DNA from 2 places in the Peribacillus sp. NPDC058002 genome. Region 2 is predicted to be linked to the other one. Evidence: a T-box and tRNA genes for the amino acid it is inferred to sense, from the RefSeq annotation. Region 2 holds a T-box; the other holds one or more tRNA genes.

Region 1 (12,938 bases), on a different contig from region 2:
TGATTCGCTAGGCACCGGGAGATTCAATGCAGCAAGACAAAGAACGGTATTGGCGATGAAACAAGCGGAAGGTACATTGTTAGCCGGGTTTTCAAACAGGCGAAGCTCAGACATGTTAAAGCGGTTGTTTCTATTGAATGACCAGGCGAATGTCATTTTCCTGGAAGCATTGGAACTATCCTTGCACAAAAAGTTTGTGCTACCGCCAGAATTAGGACAATCGGTACGTGCCTTGGCTGACTCCATTGCATCTAAAACTAAAAATGAATCAAAGATTCTTCAGCCGGACCAAATGGAACTAGAGGTTGCAAAGCTATTCGTAGAAATTTACAATGCGGATGCCATCATGAATGAACCGGTTAGTAAAATCCACAAGGAAGCTTCAATCTCAAAGCCTTCTTTAAAAACGATTTTTCTTGGGGCGTTCGATAAGAACTCGATTGTCTTTCTCTCTTCCGTTCGATATGGAACAGTCCTTACCATTGCGGCCATCATCGCCTATTCCGCTGATTTTAACCGTTCGTACTGGATTCCCTTATCCTGTGCAGCCGTTATGTCAGGTGCGACCATCGTTGCCACATTTCATCGTGCGGTACAAAGGACCTTCGGGACAATCATTGGACTCCTATTGGCAAGCTTAATTCTTGCATCCGTTCATAACGAGTTCATTATCGTTCTGATCATTTTGTGTTTGACAATCATTACAGAGCTTTTCATCGTGCGGAATTATGGATTGGCGGCGATGTTTTTTACCCCTTCAGCTTTAATCATGGCGGAATATTCAACTCAAAGCTATGATTTTAGTTTTTTTGCGACCGTAAGAATAACCGATATCGTCGTCGGGAGCATGATAGGTCTTCTTGGATCGCTGCTAATCGGCAGTCAATCGGCCTCAAGCCTTCTCAATCATTTGATGGCCAAAACCATTCGAAGCCAGGGGCAATTTCTGTTGGTGGCGTTCTCTGGACAGGATAATGGACTTGCAATCGATGAAAGCAGTGAAAGGAACAAAATGCAAACCAATATGGTTAATCTATTAACGGTCTACAATGCTGCTCTTGGTGAGATATTCAAAAACAAGGCTAGACTGGAATCTCTTTGGCCCGTAATATTTTCGATAGAACAGCTGGGATATTATTTAAATGCAAGCTTGAAATTCTCCGATCGGTTGGTACTTTCAGAGAGTGAACTTGCTCAATTACTGTATGTTTTTGAAACAATGGCAATCGCTGCAGATAAGGGGCGGTCACTTACCAATAAAGAGGTTCCGGAAATTGAAGGGTACTCAAAAATCCGCCACGAAATTTTGGATCTTCAAAAAGCACTTCGGTTTTGCGGTGAAGCAACGAGTTAATCAATCTAGTGATTCTAATAAGGGAGTTCTTATTAGAATCTCAATCGCCACTGTTAATAAGATGAAATGGGCAGGTTTATAGAAAAGTCTGTAAAAATGCCGGTTTTCATTATAAAATGTATTTACAAACAGAAAGGTGATGAACCATGTCAAACGTTGCTAAATTTCGTGATTTTTTAACTAGTGAGAAAATCTATATGAATGAGTTGAATGAAGATGGCACCACCTTTTTTAGAGCCGAGCAAAAGTTAAAGGACGGGTGGAAGGTCCTTTTAGTATTTGCTTTCAATCAAGATGAAAATGTGGCGGACTTATTTTGCTTTAATGTCGCCGAGTTGAAGAATCCTGAAAAGAAACAGGATGTACATACACTGTTGAATGAATATAATGCTAATTTTAGGTATTCCAAGCTGTATGAAGAAAATGGGACCATTTCCATTCGGTATTCATACTCCATTGAGGGGGACATCGTACCGGATCTGGCGTTCAGGAAGTTAATCATGCTGCTTGAAACGGCACAGCAGGTTTATCCGCGGTTAATGGAAGTCATTTGGTCTTAAATCATCATATAGGATGAAAAAGTTCTCTGAATCAGGGGACTTTTAACATCTTTACTAGAGTGAATGAATATATTAACGTTACAATACATTAATTATTAAATTTTTTTAAAAGAACTATTGCATTTTTTCACATTAAACTATATAATTAATTTTGTTAGTGATTCGACAAAGTTCTACATGGATATGCGGGTGTAGTTTAGTGGTAAAACCTCAGCCTTCCAAGCTGATGATGAGGGTTCGATTCCCTTCACCCGCTCCAATACATACTCATAACGTAGGGTTTCGTTACCTGGAGAACGAAGCTTTGCGTTTAAATATTATTACAAGAATTCTACTGTTCACAGTGGGATTTTTTTATTGTCCCAATTAACTACATTCTATGGAAGCGGTAATACCGGATGTCATACCGTAATGAAAATCGTAGCTTTCTATTTATTGTGATTCTACATCTGGGAGAGTGGGGATTTCGATGCAAACTTGTTCAAAGAGATTAACTATGTTAGTAGAATCAGTTTGAATAGGTGTGTGTTTTTATTGTTCAAACTGAAAAGCTTGTGTAATTAGGTATGACCGAACGGTTGAATAAAAGGATATTCGCGCACTGGTTTTATTTATCCATATAAGTTAGGAAGAATCATGAAAAGACCCCTTCCGATTGTGGAAAGGGCTTATTTCCGTTCAATTTTAATTATCCTTCTACTATCGAGTAAGTCCCTACACCCCCGTGGATTTCAAGGAACATGTCCATCAAGGATTTCGTTAGCTGATTTGCTTCGGTGATTGGAGTATTGGGTTGTAAATATATGATTTGGATGGCCTTTTTCGTTCCTTCGGTGACTTTCGTGCGTTCTGAATCAACGTAAGGACTTCCGAATGCGCCATCATGGTCGGCTGATGTAATCATATTTTCCATGGAATTCAAGCGGCCGTTCAGTCCCTCATAACCATCTGACCCTTCGCCAATCTTTATCGAGATGTCTCCTGATAATTTGTCCGCATCATAAATGCCGATCGGAACTTCATATAACAGCGAGAAGAAGTTATTCAAATCGATGGCTGAATGGATGGGTGCCAAGTAATTCTGTTTTTTTACGCGGCGGTAAAGGGCTTCCACGGAGGGGCGATACCGCGACGGGTTTGCTCCTGTAGCCTTGAAAATCTCCCGCCACGCTTTAATGCCGGAAAAGTCGGTCAATTCCTTTTCTTCAAGGTCGAAGAAAAGTGCTTCCTGAAATAGTTGTAGTCTTCCTTTCACCATTTGCGGGGAGGGACCTACTTCGATGTTTTCATATGTAATGATCCCGACTTTGAATTCAGGGATTTTACTGCTTAGATTAGCTGATATGGTAATTTCCAACCGTTTCACCTCCAAAAATGATTGCAATTAGTTTATCATAGATAGCAATGGTTTGAAATGGATTCAAGCTTCAATGGGAATACTGAATGAAGTAGGTGATTAATATATGGATATGAACTTATTCAAGCAAGAAGTGATTTTATATAGTAAGGAAATCGGCATTGATAAAATCGGCTTTACATCGGCCACGGCTTTTACCGAATTGAAAGGTAGGCTGATACGTCAACAGGAGCTGGATTATCAGTCAGGGTTTGAAGAAGCCGATATAGAAAAGAGGGTAAGGCCTGAATTGATATTCGATAAACCGCAATCCATCATTTCGATTGCGCTTGCATATCCTTCGAAATTGAAGGATGCTCCGCAAAGTACAAAAAGTGAGCGACGCGGGATCTTTTGCAGGGCTTCTTGGGGAACGGATTATCATACCGTTCTTCGAAATAGATTGCAGTTACTTGAGAACTTCATTAAAGATAAAGTGCCAGGAGCATTGACGAAATCCATGGTTGATACGGGTGAATTATCAGATAGGGCAGTGGCTGAGCGTGCGGGAATTGGCTGGAGTGGAAAAAACAGTATGATCATCACTCCGGAATTCGGGTCTTATGTATATTTGGGGGACATGATTACCAACCTGCCATTTGAACCTGATCAACCGATGGAAGATCAATGCGGGACATGCAATAAATGCGTCGATGTTTGCCCGACTGGTGCGCTCGTTCAGGGCGGGCAGCTAAATTCCAAGCGTTGCATTGCATTCTTAACGCAGACAAAAGGTTTCCTTCCGGATGAGTTCAAGACGAAAATAGGCAATCGTTTGTATGGGTGTGATACATGCCAGACAGTTTGTCCGAAAAACAAAGGAATGGATTTTCATTTCCATGAAGAGATGGAACCCGACCCAGAGCTGGCGAAACCGCTGTTGAAACCATTGCTTACGATTTCAAATCGGGACTTTAAAGAGAAATACGGCCATGTATCTGGATCTTGGCGTGGTAAAAAGCCAATCCAACGAAATGCCATTTTAGCATTGGCCCACTTCAAAGATGAAACGGCATTGCCCCAATTGATACAGGTCATGAAGAAAGATCCAAGGCCTGTAATCCGAGGAACGGCGGCTTGGGCAGTCGGGAAAATTGGCCGGGAGCAGGCCGTTTCCATTCTGGAAGAAGCAAGAATGAAGGAAACGGATGAAGAGGTACTGGCGGAAATTGAGAAAGGACTGCAGTTTACCTTGGAAACAAAATGATATTTAAGATGTAGAGGCTGTCCATAAGTCGTAAATGACTTTTGTGACAGCTTCTTCCTCTTTTTTTTAGTTATGGAAATTACCACTCTAAGTAGTAGTCTTTTGTAGTAAATACATTATTGAACAGAAGATAAAACTTAGTATCGATTATCAGCAGAACTTACATCCCCGTCATAAGATTGCTGTTATACGGGTATATTTGTTACGGCATCTACCAATTCATACTTAAGGTGAGCTGCAGCACCGCTTATTTGGGACACTTGCCATGCTGAATAACTAGTTGTTGTACTATTCCTGCGATGGAGATGTTTGTATATATATAAATAAATATATACCTGTGGGAACCTAAAAATAGAGATTATTGGGCTGTTAATAATCAGCAATTCGTTAGCTCTCGATGCATGACTGTCCAAATTTAAATGACTTGAGTTCCCCTTTCCCTCTTAACGTGGAGGATACTGGTTATCTTGTCTTTTATCTATATACAAAGTGCCATCACTTTGTATTTCAGCATAAAATACATCTTGTAGGCATACACCAAAATGCTGTAATTGCGTTTCCAACCAGCTTTGGTTTAAACTCAGTTTACTTAAATTATGAGGAACGATTTTTCCATCCACAATAATTTCAGTAGGTATGTATAATGGTTTCACATAAGTAATATCCTTTTTGGAACCACTCTGGCTATCCACTTTTTTTAAGACAGACAATTGACCATTTGGTTCTAAAATGGCATAGTTTACCTCTTGCATGGAGAATATGCTTTGTTCTCGCAATAGCATGCTAAGGTCATCCATGTTTAATTTTTCCCCTTTCAAAGCTTTCTCTAGGATTTTTCCATCTTTGATTACAATTGTAGGTTCGCCGTCAAGTATTATACGAGCTTTTGGAGATTTTAAATTAATAAAGCTTACAAGAATAGTGAGTACGGACCAACCGATTAAACTAACGAAGGCGTCAACCACATCAATACTTGTATCAATTGTGATGGAAGCAGCCACCGCGCCGATAGTGATACCTGTAATATAGTTGAAGTAAGTCAGCTGACTTACTTGCTTTTTTCCCATAATTCGAGTAATCAATAGTAAAACCACAAAAGCGGCGACCACCCTACTTAACACTTCAATAATGCTCAAAATTTCCCTCTCCAATCTGGTCTAATCAGGTTAGAAAATTGTGTATCCATCTTTATTATTTCCCCAATATTACTTTGATTATAATTCAGCATAAATAAGCCATACTGTAATCGACCCATACGGAAAGGCTTCACCACGTGACAGTAAAATTTATGAATGTGAGGGTTGTTTGGATTACCCTTTAAAATCGTAAAAAGGCAGGGGGAAATCATCAGGTGCATTTTACTCCCCTTCGCACATACACATTAGCATAGATGGTAAGAAGGAGGGCATGAACTTGAGGGAACAATTGCAACGCCTTTTACAAGAAAGAATAGAGTTTTATACTTCCGATGATTTGGAGCGGAGTGAAAGGAAGTTACATTTGAAAAGGGAAATGATGAGGAACCGTGCTGCTGAAATTGTTCGGGTGAATGCGGCAGGGAAGGTGCATTCGAGGAAAAAGGAAGACAATGATACAGTCCTGACATATCATGTGCATCTGCAATATTTATTGAAACAGGAGGATTCATTTTATATAGAAGAAGAAATGGAAGAAAGGGAGGCCCGGTTTCGAAATGGGTATATAGTGGATGAACGTGAGCTTTTTCCCACCTTTGAAACCGTAGAGGCACCGCCAAAATGTGATCCGGGCGCAGATCGTCTCGCATATAAATATGATCGGATGAAGGCCGTCCAATATGCCGAGCGTTGGTGGAATGAATTCAATCCGGCTTATCATAAATTCACTGATGATTGTACGAATTTCATTTCACAATGTTTGCATGCGGGAGGAATACCGATGTGGGGGGCGCCAAACAAAAATAAGGGCTGGTGGATAAGGGGGAAAAGCTGGAGTTATACATGGACGACGGCCCATTCCTTATATCATCTGCTAAACGCCGGGAATGTCATCAGGACAAAGCGGGTGGAGTCGGCCCAGGAATTGAATTTGGGTGATATCCTCTGCATAGATTTCGAAGGCGACGGACGGTTTGATCATAACTTGATTGTTACGGCGAAGGATCAGGACGGGATGCCGCTTGTGAATGCACATACGATGAACAGCCGTCACCGATATTGGACGTATGAGGATTCGACCAGGTATACACCGAACATCGTTTATAAATTCTTTGTGATTTTGGATGGAGGTTGATTGGTTTTTAGTCTTTTTTGTTTAATGCTATAATTAAGGTGAAGTTCAAACTAGAGGTGAAAATGAAGTGTCAATACATGTAGTTTTATATCAACCACAGATTCCAGCAAATACAGGAAATATCGCAAGAACATGTGCAGGGACGGATACGTCTTTACATCTCATCCGCCCGCTCGGTTTCTCGACGGATGACAAACAGCTTAAACGGGCCGGTCTCGATTATTGGGAAAATGTAAAAATCCATTATTATGATTCGTTAGAAGAGTTTTATGAAAGAAATGCCGGCGGTGAATTTTATTACTTAACGAAGTTCGGGGAGCAGCCGCATTCCAGCTTCGATTACAGTGATCAAGACAGTGAAATATACTTCATTTTTGGCCGTGAAACGACGGGTCTCCCGAAAGAGCTGATCCAAGAAAATATGGATCGTTGCCTTCGGATTCCGATGACGGATAAAGTACGTTCCCTTAATCTGTCGAACACGGCTGCCATCTTGGTTTATGAAGCACTGAGACAGCAAAATTACCGTGAATTGGATTTGAAAACAAAAGGTTGAGTTTCACCAATGTCATACTGTCATCGGGGACATTTGAGCCCCGATGAGGGATTTTTTACATATTCTTAAGGGGTGGGAGCATTGAATAACATTATTGAGAAGATTTTAGATCACCGTTCCATTCGTTCTTTTGAGGACAAGTTATTGTCTGAGGAGCAAATCAATACGATTGTGGAATGTGCCCAAGCGGCATCGACTTCAAGCTATATCCAAGCATATTCAATCATAGGGGTAACCGATCCCAATAAGAAAGCCAAGCTTGCTGAACTTGCCGGACCACAATCATATGTAGAGAAGAATGGACATCTATTCGTCTTTTGCGCCGATTTATATCGTCAGGATATGGTTTCCGAAATGGAAAACACGGACCTGTCCGAATCGATTGAAAGTACGGAGAAATTCATGGTTGCCTGTATCGACGCTGCTCTTGCGGCTCAAAATGCAGCATTGGCAGCAGAATCGATGGATCTTGGCATTTGCTATATAGGCGGGATCCGCAATCATCTCCCGGAAGTGTCAGAGATTTTGAATATACCGCATCGCGTTATGCCATTATTCGGTCTAGTGGTCGGATATCCGAAAAACCGTTCGGATAAAAAGCCGCGTTTGCCGCTGGCCAATATCTATCATGAAAATGGATATCAGGAGGATAAGCAGGAGTTCATCGGACAACTTGAAGAGTATAATAAAACGATTTCCAGCTATTACGAGCAACGGACTAAAGGTAAACGAAAAGACACCTGGACCGAGCAAATGGCTGGAATGCTTGGAAAGAAAAGCAGGTTGTACATGAAAGATTACGTTGAGAAACAAGGTTTTAAGAAACATTGATTGATGAAAGTGCCTATTAGGTAGGAGTATTCTTGCCTTCCCATAAAAGACCATCTTTCAAAGTCCCGAGCATGGGCCAAACGGTAAAGATCCCGGAAATGTTTCCGGGATCTTTACCGTTTTCATTTGTATACGGTTCGGCTCAAAAAAAAAACACGGCAGAATTTCTTCTTAATATACCCATGAAATTACCATTGACAATATATATAGATAGAATTATAGTAATTAGGTAATGGATAATGATAATCATTTTCATTTGAGTTTTTACTTATCTATTTTTCAGTAAATGGAGGTTAAAAAATGGTTCGCCTATATACAGAGAATTTAAATATTGGTTATGGTGAACGTTTAATTGTAAAAGATCTCAGTGTGGAAATTCCAGATAAAAAAATCACAACGATCATCGGTTCAAATGGATGTGGAAAATCCACACTTTTGAAAGCGATCACCAGGATCATTCCAAATCAATCAGGGTCGGTTGTTTTAGATGGAGTGAATATTTCAAAAGAAAGCACTAAGATCCTTGCAAGAAAAATGGCCATACTTCCGCAAACACCCGAGAGTGCAAGCGGATTGACGGTTGGGGAGCTCGTATCATATGGACGTTTTCCCTATCAAAAAGGTTTTGGGCGCCTGACCCAAAAAGACTATGATGTGATCGATTGGGCACTTGAAGTGACCGGAACGAAAGACTTCAAGTTCCGTCCGGTGGATGCTCTTTCAGGAGGTCAGCGCCAGCGTGTTTGGATTGCCATGGCCCTTGCCCAGGAAACGGAAATCATATTCCTGGATGAGCCGACCACTTATTTGGATATGGCGCATCAGCTGGAGGTTCTAGAATTATTACAGAAGCTGAATGTAGAACAGGGACGTACAATCGTCATGGTTCTTCATGATTTAAACCAAGCTGCTCGCTTTGCCGACTATATCATTGCCTTAAAGGACGGGGAAATAGTCAAAGCGGGTGATTGCGAAGAAGTCATCACTCATGAAGTGCTTAAGGAAGTATTCCATATTGATGCGGTAATCGGGCGAGATCAACGAACGAACAAACCAATGTGCAGCACATACAATTTATTAAAAGGAGATTTGACAACAAATGAAAAAGATAATGTTCCCGTTTATACTGCTGTTAGTGTTAATTATTAGTGCTTGTGGTAACGGGTCAACCGAAAAAGAAAAAAGCACCGATTCAAAAAAGGAAAAATCAGGTACTATCACATATCAATCTGAAAATGGTCCTGTTGAAGTTCCGGCAAATCCTCAGCGTGTTTTAGTACTATCTTCTTTCGCAGGTAACGTAATGGCATTGGATGTTAACCTTGTAGGGGTTGATTCGTGGTCTAAAATGAACCCGAACTTTAAAGAGTTAAAAAATGTCGAGGAAGTAACGGACGAAAACCTGGAAAAAATCATTGAGTTGAATCCGGATTTAATCATTGGTTTATCAACGATTAAAAATGTTGATAAATTAAAGGAAATTGCTCCAACTGTAACGTATACATACGGAAAAGTGGACTATTTAACACAACATGTAGAAATAGGTAAACTTTTGAATAAAGAAAAAGAAGCTCAAGCATGGGTGGATGATTTCAAAAAACGGGCAAAAACAACCGGTGATGAAATTAAGGCTAAAATTGGAGAAGATGCTACCGTTTCCGTTTTCGAAAAGTTTGACAAACAGTTTTATGTATACGGCGATAATTGGGGCCGTGGAACGGAAATCCTTTACCAAGAAATGAAATTGGGCATGCCTGAAAAGGTAAAAGAAACGGCATTGAAAGATGGTTACTTTGCCTTGTCATTAGAAGTCCTGAAAGACTATGCCGGTGATTATGTGATTTTGAGCAATAACAAAGATCAGGACAATTCATTCCAACAAACAGATACGTTTAAAAACATACCTGCCGTTAAAAATAATCAACTATATGAAGCTGATGCAAAAAAATTCTACTTCAATGATCCAATAACATTAGAATACCAATTAGACTTCTTTTCCAAAAGTTTTCTTGGAAAATAATGCAGCGAGGGAGAGGGATTCCAATTCCTCTCCTTTTATTCTATAAAAAAAGAGATGAGAGAGACAGATGACTAATGAAAATCAACGTTTCATCCCATTTATATATAAACTGATCATAGGGGTCGCTCTATTCATAGGCATGTTCATTATTTCAATGGCATTTGGTGCGGCGGATGTTACCGTAAAAGATGTCTGGCAAGCACTGACATCAAATGCTGCTGGTGAAAAACTTTCAATCATTCGGGAAATCCGTTTCCCTCGTGAAGTGGGGGCAATCTTTGTGGGTGCAGCACTTGCCGTTTCCGGTGCCATCATGCAGGGAATGACTAGGAATCCACTTGCTGATCCGGGGTTGCTTGGATTGACGGCAGGAGCCAATGCAGGTCTCGCCATTACTTTGGCATTCATTCCAAATGCCAATAACTTAGGGATCATGATTGCGTGCTTTATAGGTTCCGCGGTGGGGGCAACCATGGTTTTCGGGATAGGTGCGATGAAAAAGGGAGGATTTTCTCCTTTACGGATCGTATTGGCTGGTGCTGCAGTCTCTGCATTCCTTTTTGCCGTTTCGCAAGGGGTCGGCCTTTATTTCAAAGTATCAAAAGATGTATCGATGTGGACTGCAGGCGGGAATATCGGAACATCATGGGGCCAGCTTCGGGTAATCGTCCCGTTCATTTTAATTGGCATCCTGATTTCCCTTTTCTTTTCCAGACAGCTCACCATACTAAGCTTAAGTGAAGAAGTGGCGGTAGGATTAGGCCAAAAGACAACACAAATAAAGGCGGTACTCTTCGTAGTCATCGTTCTCCTGGCAGGCGCTGCCGTTGCACTTGTTGGAAATATGGTATTCATCGGCTTAATGGTCCCCCATATGGTCCGGGCTTTCGTGGGTACGGATTATCGATTCATCCTGCCTATGTCAGCGATTTTAGGAGCCACTTTCATGCTACTTGCCGATACGATCGGCCGTACAATCAATTCTCCATATGAAACACCTGTGGTAGCGATTGTTGCGATGATAGGTTTACCTTTCTTCCTCCTAATCGTGCGCAAAGGAGGTAAAGCATTTTCATGATCCAGTCAGCTTTAGTCAAAAAACAGCGATGGATAGTAGGTGCATTGTCCGCACTCATTATCATTACGATCATTATAGGAACGTGTTCGGGATATTCGAATCTTTCTATAGGGCGACTGATTCCAACGCTTTTAGGGCAAGGCACATTTAAAGAGGAATTCATATTATTTTCCGTCCGATTACCACGAATCATCATTACCATTTTAGCAGGCATGGCCCTGGCACTGTCGGGAGCCATCCTTCAAGGAATCACACGTAATGATTTGGCCGATCCCGGAATCATCGGGATCAATTCTGGAGCTGGTGTTGCCATAGCCGCTTTCTTTCTGTTTTTCCCGCTTGACGCTGGATCATTTGTTTATATGGTTCCGCTTGTCGGTTTTATCGGCGCGTTATTGACGGCCTGTTTAATATATATCCTCTCATTTAAGAGAAGGAGCGGCCTTGAACCCGTCCGGTTAGTGTTGATCGGGGTTGGTTTTTCAATGGCGCTTTCAGGCCTGATGATTGTCCTCATTTCATCAGCGGAACGAGCCAAAGTCGATTTCATTGCAAAATGGTTGGCGGGAAATATATGGGGAACGGATTGGCCTTTCATTTGGGCAGTTCTTCCATGGTTAATCATTCTCATTCCATTCACATTATATAAAGCAAATCGTTTGAATCTGCTTGGTTTAAGTGAACCGGTCGCAATTGGGGTCGGTGTATCGATTGAGAAGGAGCGGATCACATTGCTAATCACTGCTGTAGCATTGGCCGCGGCTGCCGTTTCTGTTACAGGCGGAATTGCATTCATTGGACTCATGTCCCCGCATATAGCAAAATCTTTGGTGGGACCTCGAAATCAACTATTCATTCCGGTTGCCATTTTAATCGGTGGATGGCTATTGTTGCTTGCCGATACAATAGGCCGTAATATAATTGAACCCGAGGGGATTCCTGCAGGTATCATGGTTGCATTGATCGGTGCTCCTTATTTCATGTATTTATTGTTGAAAAAATAAAATCTTGCAAAAACCCCCTGAAATTTTTCAGGGGATTTTATGTCTTTTCAGTGCTTTCGTTTTTGGTTTTAATCAGGATTATGTATATCTAATTATTTCATCAGGGCTCAATCGTTTCGCCTCGAAATAAAACACTTGAATAAATTTTTTTGTATTTACCCGGGTAGGTGTAAGGACTATTGTTGAATCATATTGCAGTTCTTTCATCTTTTGACGAACGACTGTGAAATCAAAAAATTTAGAAGCGTAATTTTCAAACTTCGGATTTGAAAAATCCGTTAAACCGAGCGAAGCAAAATGATTTAACGAATGGTTAATCGTTCTGCGTATTCGCTGTTCGGCAGCTTTTATCTCCCGGTTGATATCAACCTGCAAAGCTGATGTGCCGAGCTTTTTTTTGGTGATTTCTACAAAGATATCTTTAAGGGTCGGGAAATGCCTTCCAAAAGTAAAAGTCCGTTCATACATAAATAAATATTGCAGGATTTCGATTAAATCTTTTGCACCCTTTTCTCCAACGATCCCTAATTCCGATAAAAGGAACTCACCCACCTCTCTTATACTTTTTTCATTATAACGATTGGATTTATCAACTTTTGGCTGTTCAAAGTTCAATACACTGTTTAATGAGGCCTGGATATTTGTGATCGATCTTTCTAAA
Region 2 (4,891 bases):
CGCTTTAACTTCTTCAAGATCACGTTTTAAGATGCCTTTTGATTCCAGTCCTTTAAGGCCTAAAACAATAAGCTCCTCTAAAGAAATATCCCATTTTTTCTCAGCTAGAATTTGGACGACCCCGCTCGCCTGCCTTCTTAATGCGTAAGGATCCTGGGAACCTGTCGGAATGACACCAATAGCGAAGAATGAAGACAAAGTATCAATTTTTTCAGCTAAACTCACAACCGCACCAATGACTGAAGGCGGTACAATGTCATCCGCATGTCTTGGCATATAATGTTCATTGATAGCCGCGGCCACTTCTTTGGCTTCCCCTTTTAGGAGAGCATATTTTTCACCCATATACCCTTGCAATTCAGGGAATTCATAAACCATATGACTCACCAAATCGAACTTGGCAATTGCCGCTGTACGAAGCGCCATTTCTTTTTCGGCCTTTAAATTCAAAGCATCCGCAAGGGCACCGGTCACTGCAGTTACCCGGGCAGTTTTCTCGGCTAATGTACCAATTTCTTCATGATAAACGATACTGTCAAGTTTTTTCAAAGCATCCGAAATCTCTTTTTTCTGATCTTCTTTATAGAAAAATGCTGCATCCGATAAGCGGGCACGCAATACTTTTTCATTCCCTTTAGAGACCTTATCCAAATGACGGTCATCGCCGTTACGCACGGTTACAAAGTAAGCAAGCAGTTTCCCGTCCTTATCTTTAACAGGGAAATAGCGTTGGTGTTCCTTCATTGAAGTGATAAGTACCTCAGCAGGAAGCTCTAGGAATTCTTCTTCAAAATGTCCAAATAACACCGTTGGATACTCTACCAAATTATTGACTTCTTCAAGCAGATCTTCATCGACCGGGATGATCCAGCCTTTCTCCTGCTCAAGCTCTTTAATCTGATCCAATATAACTTGTCGGCGTTTATCTGGATCCGCCATTATAAATTGTTCTTTTAGCGTATCCTCATACCGTTCCGGCTGCTCGATGATTGCGCTATCGCCCAAGAAACGGTGTCCTTTTGTTTCACGGCCCGTTTTCACGTCAGCAATGCTGAATGGAACTATATCATTGCCGAATAAGGCAATCAGCCATTTAATCGGACGGACGAAGCGGAGCTCCTGATTGGCCCAGCGCATATTTTTCGGGAACGTCATGCCGCTGATGATTTCCTGAAGCTCAGATAAAAGCTGAGCAGTCTGCTGTCCTTTTATGAATTTATTCACATGGGCATATTCCACACCCTTGAGTTCTTTAAAATAAATGTCCTCTGAAGTCATGCCTTGACCCCTGACGAATCCCAATGCGGCTTTAGACCAGTTGCCTTCACTGTCCAAAGCGATTTTCTTCGCCGGACCTTTTGCTTCTTCTTCGATATCCTTTTGGGATTCTTCCACATCTTTCACCAATACAGCTAAACGTCTTGGTGTGGAAAAAGCTTCAACCGTTCCGAATTCAATCGCTTTTTCCGTTAGCCATTGCTGTACTTTATCTGACAATTGTTTCATCGATGCTGTCACAAAACGGGCAGGCAGCTCTTCCAATCCAATCTCCAATAACAAATCACGCTTGCTCATTTGTATTCTCCCCTTTCACTTTCAGGATCGGGAAGCCTAATTTTTCCCGCTCTTCATAGAAGGTTTTGGCAACCTTACGCGCTAAGTTACGGCACCGGGCAATATAACCCGTTCTTTCCGTCACCGAGATGGCACCTTTGGCATCCAAAAGGTTAAATGTATGTGAACATTTCAAAACATAATCATATGCAGGATGTACAAGTCCTTCTTCCATTTGGCGATGCGCTTCCTTTTCATACATCGTGAAAAGCTGGAATAGCATATCAAGGTCGGAGGTTTCGAACGTATATTTCGAATGTTCGTATTCCGGCTGACCAAATATATCCCGAACTGTGAATCCATCTGTCCATTCTAGGTCAAATACGTTTTCCTTATCTTGAATGTAAGAAGCGAGACGTTCGATTCCGTATGTAATTTCCACTGAAACCGGCTTACACTCAAGGCCGCCCACTTGTTGGAAATATGTAAATTGAGTGATTTCCATTCCATCAAGCCATACTTCCCAACCTAGACCAGCACATCCTAGTGATGGATTTTCCCAGTTGTCCTCCACAAAACGAATATCATGCTCAAGCGGATTTATCCCTAATGCGCGTAATGAATCCAAATATAACTCTTGGATATTGTCAGGCGACGGCTTCATGATCACTTGGAACTGATGATGCTGATACAGTCGATTAGGGTTCTCGCCATAACGGCCGTCAGCAGGACGGCGGGAAGGTTCCACGTAAGCAACGCTCCAAGGCTCCGGTCCAATGGCTCTCAGGAACGTGTATGGGCTCATCGTTCCTGCCCCTTTCTCTACATCATAAGCATTCATCAATATGCAGCCTTGTTCAGACCAATGCTTTTGTAACGTTAAAATCATATTTTGAATATTCATCGTACACCTCCAGATTATTTAAAACGGCTCTTATTAAAATTCAGGAATAGGAACCCATTACATCTTGGCAAACAAAAAACTCCCGTCCCTATGCGAAATGCATAGGGACGAGAGTATACCCGCGGTTCCACCCTAATTGCCGTTTATAAAACGGCCTCTTTTCAAAGCAACATGCTCCGGAAACGCCCTTCCCTGTATATCCATATCCCGGCTTCCACCGTCCCGGGTTCGCTTTTTATGGAGAATGACAGATACTCTTTTCCATCAACGCAATCTTCTTATTTTAATGATTAGAATTTTATACAAACTAGCATGGAATGTCAATAGGTCAGATCCTAAAACATATCTTTCATCGTATCAATCTGTTTCAGGAACTTTTTTGATTTCAAATGCAGACCGGAATATTCCTCATAATATGCATCGATGATCTTCCGAAGTTCTTTTTTCGTTTCAGGCTTAACGGAAATGTTTCCGAGCCTTGATAAATCGAAATAATAAAAGATTCGAAGCAGTTTGACGGCCGCAGGTGAAATTTTATAATGATAAGGGTCTTTTCCCAGACAGCGATGACAGATAAAGCCCGCTTCCCGAAGCGAGAAGGAGAATTCCCCTTCCGTTTCACCACATACAGCACACTGATTCAGCACTGGGTTAATCCCATTTACGGGCAGCATCTTCATTTCAAAAATGAATTTCAAAACCTCTGCGTCATATTCCTCGTTTATGTAATGCAAGGTTTGTGAAAGCAATTCATATAAATACGGATTCGGTTTCTTATCCTCGACACTTTTATCAAGCAATTCAACAATATATGAAGCATAGGCAGTGGCAAAAAGATCCTCCCGTATGAAACGGAGTGAATCGACCATTTCGCCTTGCTGAAGACTGCCGAGTCCGGTTGATGTGGTTACAAGAAAATACCCGGAGCAAAAAAGCTGTGTGACGGCAGAAAGCCTGCTGTTAGGTTTACTGGCTCCTCTAGCCATAACGCCAATTTTTCCTAGCTCACGGGTATATATAGTAATGATTTTGTTATTTTCTCCATATGCAGTTCGCCTTATGACAATGCCCTCACATTTTTGGAGCATACCAAGACACCACCCATGCTCGTCAAGACTAACCTATGAAACAGGAAAATCAATTTCTGCTAGCTCATCGTTCAAAACCAAGTGTCCTTCCTGTCTCTCGACTTCTATCTCCTTAAACAGCAAATAGGTGTCCACATTACCTGTTTCAGTAAATAACTCCCAGGTAAAATCCAACATATAAAGCCCACCTTTCATTTTTAACTAGCAATGAATATCCGACCATATGGTTAGCTTGACCGTTTTCCGAACTTTCATGACGCGTAAATTTTGTTAATTAATACTCGCTTTCATTGAAGCCATAATCGCGAAGCTGGCTTGCTTTGTTCCGCCAATCCTTCTGTACCTTCACCCATAGTTCCAAGAAAACTTTCGAGCCCAATAAGTTTTCGATATCCACCCTGGCACGGCTGCCGACTTCTTTAAGCATTTTCCCTTGCTTTCCGATGACAATGCCTTTTTGTGAATCACGTTCGACAACGATCGTCGCCATGACATTAATGGTATCACTGTTGTCCATTTTTTTAATTGAATCGATGACAACAGCCACTGAATGCGGAATTTCTTCACGTGTCAGGTGCAGTACCTTTTCGCGGACCAATTCGGAAATGATAAAACGCTCCGGGTGGTCTGTCACTTGGTCAGCTGGATAAAACTGGGGACCCTCTGGCAGATGTTCCTTGATTTGTTCAAGAAGTGTATCAACATTATTTCCTTCAAGCGCAGAAATCGGAACGACCGCCGCAAAAGGGTATAGCTGTTGGTATTTCTCTATGATCGGAAGTAAATCATCTGGATGCATCGCATCGATTTTGTTTACAACCAGGAAAACAGGCGTTTTTACGGATTGAAGTTTTTCGATGATAAACTCGTCACCGCGTCCGTATCCTTCCGTCGCATTGATCATGAAGAGAATCAAATCGACTTCCTTCAATGTATTCGTTGCCACTTTCATCATGAAGTCACCAAGCTTATGCTTTGGTTTATGAATGCCGGGTGTATCGATGAAAATCATTTGTGAATCGTTCTGCGTAAGTACACCCTGGACCTTATTTCTTGTAGTTTGCGGTTTATCGCTCATAATTGCAATCTTTTGACCAATGACCCGATTCAGAAATGTACTCTTCCCAACATTGGGTCGTCCAATAATCGATATGAAACCTGATTTGTAACCTTTTACTTGTGTATCATCAAATAGTTTATTCATTTAAATCCTCCGGTGAAAAAGCTCCTGGAAGCAATTCCTGTACTGTTAGTTCTTTTATATCCCCATGTAAGTTGGTTAAAACGACCGGCATATCCTTTTCACACAGTTCCGAAATAACTTGTCTGCATGCCCCGCATGGGG

The links. A T-box is a leader RNA that pairs with one kind of tRNA and senses whether it is charged. The one in region 2 lies ahead of glyQ (glycine--tRNA ligase subunit alpha), so its partner is inferred to be a tRNA-Gly.
Region 1: it has a tRNA-Gly gene. The T-box ahead of glyQ (glycine--tRNA ligase subunit alpha) is inferred to sense a tRNA for this amino acid. The anticodon was not compared.

Annotation. Positions count from the first base shown of each region.
Region 1 covers NZ_JBHVQU010000041.1:12,451-25,388, reverse strand. The annotation lists gene ACFVSH_RS10385 (FUSC family protein) at 1-1,354, shown strand, start outside; gene ACFVSH_RS10380 (YbjN domain-containing protein) at 1,501-1,914, shown strand; tRNA gene ACFVSH_RS10375 (tRNA-Gly) at 2,100-2,173, shown strand; gene ACFVSH_RS10370 (B3/B4 domain-containing protein) at 2,603-3,271, opposite strand; gene queG (tRNA epoxyqueuosine(34) reductase QueG) at 3,378-4,517, shown strand; gene ACFVSH_RS10360 (DUF421 domain-containing protein) at 4,961-5,653, opposite strand; gene ACFVSH_RS10355 (amidase domain-containing protein) at 5,931-6,788, shown strand; gene trmL (tRNA (uridine(34)/cytosine(34)/5-carboxymethylaminomethyluridine(34)-2'-O)-methyltransferase TrmL) at 6,856-7,344, shown strand; gene nfsA (oxygen-insensitive NADPH nitroreductase) at 7,426-8,175, shown strand; gene ACFVSH_RS10340 (ABC transporter ATP-binding protein) at 8,476-9,324, shown strand; gene ACFVSH_RS10335 (iron-hydroxamate ABC transporter substrate-binding protein) at 9,275-10,195, shown strand; gene ACFVSH_RS10330 (FecCD family ABC transporter permease) at 10,263-11,273, shown strand; gene ACFVSH_RS10325 (FecCD family ABC transporter permease) at 11,270-12,277, shown strand; gene ACFVSH_RS10320 (response regulator) at 12,356-12,938, opposite strand, start outside.
Region 2 covers NZ_JBHVQU010000234.1:365-5,255, reverse strand. The annotation lists partial or broken gene glyS (glycine--tRNA ligase subunit beta) at 1-1,575, opposite strand, end outside; gene glyQ (glycine--tRNA ligase subunit alpha) at 1,562-2,458, opposite strand; T-box leader at 2,559-2,735, opposite strand; gene recO (DNA repair protein RecO) at 2,794-3,546, opposite strand; gene ACFVSH_RS22400 (YqzL family protein) at 3,580-3,723, opposite strand; gene era (GTPase Era) at 3,821-4,750, opposite strand; gene ACFVSH_RS22390 (cytidine deaminase) at 4,743-4,891, opposite strand, start outside.